2 linked regions of the Halotia branconii CENA392 genome follow. The protein of the gene in region 1 interacts with the protein of each later gene in a pairwise test. Links are inferred from orthologs where the notes say so. Each region holds a gene or a part of one and is shown in the gene's direction. Other genes may lie near its edges.

Region 1 (2,822 bases):
ACGCGATTTACCGCTTCTATAGATTGATGTCTCTTGGTTATGATAGGAGATGCCCACAAGGCAGATCACAAAAATCCAAATATTTATGGATGAGTGTCCTTCAGTAGAGATCCAGTTTACTGCCAATGGCAAAGGACTTGATACTTTACCGCAATAACTTAACCGATTGCATCTCTAAACTTCTAGTAGTTCTTGCGCTTTTCATTGCTGAGGACTCAAAAATCCCTTAGATGTGATTCTGTGAAGATTTTTAATCCCCCTAAAGGGCAATGCTAAATGGACTTATTCATCAGAAGACTAACACCGTGATATCCTAGTTATCAACCAACAGATTTTGTTTCTCATGTTGTACTGTTGGGTTTGCTTTGATTATGATTACCCAACATGGCTATTGAGGTAACGTGTAGCCACCTTTTTAGCTGTACTGGCTTCATTACATTTGGATCATAGTACATCCACTATCTAGGCAACCTGCTCTACAGGTTAAATATTTATTTAATCAAACTGGAGATTTGGACAACGCCAAAACACAAACACCTCAATTTTTTTCACTTAGTAGGGGTTTGTTGTATAATAGTTTATGCTTTAAAAATGCCAAATTGGCACAAATTTGATCAATATTTATTGTAAATTTCAATATCATTCAATTTATGTGATTTAAAAAGTAAAGGTATAGTAGGAAAAAATTAATCTAAATATAAAAAAACTTGATTATTGCTATTTAAAAAATATGGAAAATATGGATACATGATCAATTATTTACAAAAATCGCACATTACCTCTTAAAGGAGGAATCCAGTTTGTCTAAATCCTATCGTGTAGCTATTTTGGGAGCAACTGGTGCTGTTGGTACAGAGTTGCTAGAATTGCTGGATTGCCGTAATTTTCCGATCGCGGATTTAAAATTATTGGCATCTGAACGAAGTGTCGGGCGATCGCTGCGTTTTAAAGGAGAAAATTTACCAGTAGAATCAGTTAATGATCACGCCTTAGAAAACGTTGACTTGGTGCTAGCGAGTGCAGGTGGTTCCACATCGAAAAAATGGGCAGCAGTTGCAGTCGAAAAGGGTGCAGTAGTTATAGATAACTCCAGTGCCTTTCGCATGAACCCGGAAGTTCCCTTAGTAGTACCTGAGGTAAATCCCTCAGCAGTTGCTAACCATAAAGGCATTATTGCCAACCCCAACTGCACAACAATTTTGATGACAGTAGCAGTTTGGCCATTGCACAAAATCAAACCAGTGCAACGGATTGTAGCCTCAACTTATCAATCTGCTAGTGGGGCTGGTGCTAAAGCAATGGCAGAAGTCAAAACCCAAGCTAGCGCTATCTTACAAGGACAGCCACCAGTCGCTGAGGTATTGCCTTACCCATTAGCATTTAATTTATTTCCCCATAATTCTCCATTGAATGATGCCGGGTATTGTGAGGAAGAAATGAAAATGGTCAACGAAACCCAAAAGATTTTCGGAACCCAAAAGATTAAAATTACTGCCACTTGTGTACGGGTTCCCGTACTACGCGCTCATTCAGAAGCAATTAATTTAGAATTTGAGGAACCTTTTCACCCAGATGAAGCCAGAGAAATTTTAAGTCACTCTCCAGGCATAAAATTATTAGAAGATTGGAACACAAATCATTTTCCCATGCCAATAGAAGCAACTGGTAAAGACGAAGTTTTAGTAGGCAGGATTCGTCAAGATATTTCTCATACTTGTGGTTTAGAATTGTGGCTTTGTGGCGACCAAATCCGTAAAGGCGCAGCATTGAATGCAGTACAAATTGCCGAGTTATTAGTAGCACAAAATCTACTTAAACCTGCAACTGCCTATGTGTTTAACTAGCAATCATCTTGTACTCATTTAAGATATACAAACATCAGTGTAATTTTGCGAACTACGCTTGAAAGAAATTGATCAATAGGTTATCACAATAAGAAACCACCAAGGTATTAAAAACAGTTTGGGTAATCAGGAGTGAAAAAAGGGTGGGAGAATTTGGCAGAGTTTTAACCGCTATGATTACACCGTTCAAAGCAGACGGTAGCGTTAACTATGATGTAGCGGCAGAACTAGCAGCGTATCTAGCCAACAACGGTACAGATACATTGGTGGTGTGTGGTACAACAGGTGAATCCCCCACCCTGACTTGGGATGAGGAGTATCAGCTGTTTGTAGAAGTATTGCAGTCTGTAGCCGGAAAAGCCAAGGTGATAGCAGGATGTGGTTCTAATTCCACCAAAGAAGCGATCGCTGCTACTCAAAAGGCAGCTAAAATAGGAGTGCATGGTTCTTTACAAGTTGTACCTTATTACAATAAACCACCACAAACAGGTCTTTACCAACACTTCGCGGCGATCGCCCAAGCTTGTCCCGATTTGCCATTATTGTTATACAATGTTCCTGGGCGTACTGGTCAAAACCTCAGCCCTGAAACCGTTACCCAGTTAGCTGAGATTAGCAATATTGTTGGCATCAAAGAAGCTAGTGGAAATTTAGATCAGACCAGTGAAATACGCCGCTTGACATCAAAAGAATTTCAGATTTACTCTGGAGATGATTCCTTAACACTGCCCTTGTTAGCAGTTGGAGCCAAGGGTGTAGTAAGCGTAGCTTCTCATCTGGTAGGAAATCAACTACAGCAGATGATTCAAGCTTTTAGTGCGGGAGAAACTGAAGTTGCCACAGAAATTCATCTCCAACTCTTCCCGTTGTTTAAAGCTTTATTTTTAACTACAAATCCCATTCCAGTTAAAAAAGCATTGAATCTTAAAGGTTGGGAGGTTGGTTCAACTCGTCTACCCCTACACGAAGCTGATTTGG
Region 2 (2,989 bases), 730 kb from region 1 along the record:
ACTAGATTTGTGCTGAAGTCAAGAGTAAGTGATATGGGACAAATGGAAAAACGTAGACCGAAGGGCTTGCCGTAGGCTACCGCCAAGGACGCAGCGAAAAGTGTGGTCTTGGGGAGCCAGTCCGTTGCGGGGGTTCCCCCCGTTGAAGGAACTGGCGTGGTTTCCCCCATGAACAACTTTTCAAGACAAAGAACACGAAGTTAAGAGGGTTTTAGGGAGTTATTGCGTAAGTCCCATAAGTGATATTGACATTTTTGTTTTTTGCATGAAACTAGTCATAACAATGAAAATACGTAATTGGTAATTTAATATATTTTCCAAATCTAGAGGTTAAAGATGAAAATAGCTATGTGTTAAATACCCACTCAATATTGGGCAGAACAATATTATGGTGTGATTATTTTTACTAATGAGGAGTAAAGTTTGTGAGATTGGTGATTCTGGGAGGCTCAGGGTCAGGGAAAAGCACTCAAGCACAAAGACTTTGTAGCCATTTGGATATTCCTCAGATTTCCACGGGTGAGATTTTGCGAGAAGCAATGTCTGACAATAAGTTGCTATTTTATCCTGTTAATTCTCCTTTGCAATACAATAACGGCTTTGCTAACGTTAACGATTTAGGTCGTCATGCACAACCTTATATAGCAAAAGGAGAGTTAGTCCCAGACGAAATGATGATTGACTTGATTCGGTTGCGGCTAACAAGACCTGATATCAATTGTGGTTGGGTGTTAGAGGGTTATCCTCGCACTGCCTTCCAAGCCGAAGAATTAGATTTTTTATTGGACAAATTAGGGCAAGAGTTAAACTGGGCAATTTATTTACAAGTACCAGAAGCAGTCATGGTTAGCCGTTCTTTAGGGCGATCGCGTCCCGATGATCAACCCGAAATCGTGCAGCGTCGGGTAGAAGTTTTTTACGATCGCACTGTTCCCATCTTAGAATATTACGACCGTCGCCGTCGTCTGTTGACTATTAACGGTGATCAGTTACCAGACATGGTACAGCAAAACATTTTAACATTGCTCTTAGCTCCTTAACAGTGAACAGTAAACAGTGATAACTGATTTAATGGTATCTGAATGACTACTGACGAGATTGATAGAATGAGATTAGTAGGAATTTTCACAATCTAGCCATCAATAACCATGCCCTCTGAAATTGCTGTAGAGAAGAAAAAATTAAAAAATCCGCCTTTAGAACTGCACTATCTAGGCGATCGCGTGCTACGTCAAGCGGCAAAGCGTATTAGCAAAGTAGATGACGAACTTCGTCAATTGATACGCGAAATGCTACAAACAATGTACAGCAAGGATGGCATTGGTTTGGCTGCTCCTCAAGTGGCAATCCACAAACAATTAATTGTCATCGACTGCGAACCCGATAACGCTGCTAATCAGCCACTAGTGTTGATTAACCCCACCATTAAACAAGTGAGCAAAGAAGTTTGCGTTGCTCAAGAAGGCTGTTTGAGCATTCCCAATGTTTATATCGATGTCAAGCGTCCCGAAGCCGTAGAAATTGCCTACAAAGATGAATATGGTCGCCCCCGGACATTAAAAGCTAATGACTTGTTAAGCCGCTGTATTCAACACGAGATGGATCACCTTAACGGAGTAGTATTTGTAGACCGTGTAGAAAATTCCTTGACTTTGGCACAGGAGTTATCTAAAAATGGCTTCTCGTATCAGGCAGTGAAACCAGTAGCATAGGGGGCTAGTAGTGTATTTAACTCCAAAAAGCGGTTTGTTTTTAGGTGGTTCTTGTGTAACTGCGATCGCAGCGGTAGGTTCAATTTTTGAACTAAGTTACGGAGAACCAGATTTAGGCGTTTTAGCAACTGCAATTATCCTAGGATTGAGCATTCCACTTACAGGATTATTTTTCTTTGCCGCAGTGAGGGACGCACGGGCTAACATGAAGTAAGCATCAGGTACATAAAAAAGGTAAAAGGATGAAGAAAAAAGGCAAAATTCATTCTTTTACCTTTTATTTTTATATTTTCTGCCCTTCTCTTCTCAAAGACACTACAGCAACAAGCAAGTTATCTTCTCTATGCCCAATGCCCCATGCCCCATGCCCCATGCCCTATGCCCCATGCCCCACGCCCTAAAACTATTCCTTTTCCACAGCCCCTAAAGCCAGTAAAGTGTTTTTCTGAGCTACTGTTAACCCTGTTACTCCTGTAATATTCATTCCTTCATAAGGTCTGGGCGGTCTTAGTGTTTTTGAACATTGCCCCGTCACTACATCCCAAACCTTGATCGTCTCATCTTGACTACCACTAACCACAGTTTTACCATCTGCACTGAAGGTCACTGATCTGACCCAACTAGCACCCTGCAAGGTTAATAAACACTGACCTGTGTTGACATCCCATAACTTCACTGTTTGGTCTTCACAGCCACTAGCTAAAGTTTGACCATTGGGACTAAAAGCCAATGACCAGATCCGATTAGTATGTTCTTTTAAAATTAACAGGCATTCACCTGTCTTGACATCCCATAACCTCACTGTTTGATCGTCACAGCCACTAGCTAAAGTTTGACCATTGGGACTGAAAGCTACTGACCTGACTCGATTACCATGACCACGCAAAATTTTCAGACACTTGCTTGTGTGGATATCCCATAACCTTACCCTTTGGTGTTCACTACCACTAGCCAAAGTTCGACCATCAGGACTGAAAGCTATTGACCTCACCCAACTAGTATGTCCTTTCAATGTTTTGAGAAATTCACCTGTGTGGACATCCCATAACTTGATTAGTTGGTCATCACTGCCACTGGCTAAAGTTTGACCATCGGGACTGAATGCTACTATCCTAATGCGACTGCTATGACCGCGCAAGATTTGCAGACAATTACCCCTGTGGACATCCCATAACTTGACTGTTTGGTTTTCACTACCACTGGCTAAAGTTTGACTATCAGGGCTGAATGCTAATGACCTCACCCAACTATTATGTCCCTGCAAAATTTTGAGACAC

What was found. The genes of interacting proteins can lie anywhere in the genome.
Region 2: the proteins of QI031_RS03865 (region 1) and def interact in binary tests that used the Escherichia coli proteins (3 or more experiments, as listed by UniProt). The link is inferred for Halotia branconii CENA392 from one-to-one orthologs.

What each region holds. Positions count from the first base shown.
Region 1 is NZ_CP124543.1:871,466-874,287, reverse strand. It holds QI031_RS03865 (aspartate-semialdehyde dehydrogenase), read left to right. Parts: upstream 1-800; coding sequence 801-1,844; downstream 1,845-2,822. Other genes in the region: dapA (4-hydroxy-tetrahydrodipicolinate synthase), read left to right, coding at 1,988-2,822.
Region 2 is NZ_CP124543.1:1,605,752-1,608,740, forward strand. What follows is about bases 36-2,930. They hold def (peptide deformylase), read left to right. Parts: upstream 36-1,148; coding sequence 1,149-1,712; downstream 1,713-2,930. Other genes in these bases: QI031_RS07155 (adenylate kinase family protein), read left to right, coding at 426-1,040; QI031_RS07165 (hypothetical protein), read left to right, coding at 1,723-1,926; QI031_RS07170 (WD40 domain-containing protein), read right to left, coding at 2,116-2,930. Also shown: more of QI031_RS07170, read right to left, coding at 2,931-2,989. UniProt on the Escherichia coli protein: Removes the formyl group from the N-terminal Met of newly synthesized proteins. Requires at least a dipeptide for an efficient rate of reaction. N-terminal L-methionine is a prerequisite for activity but the enzyme has broad specificity at other positions.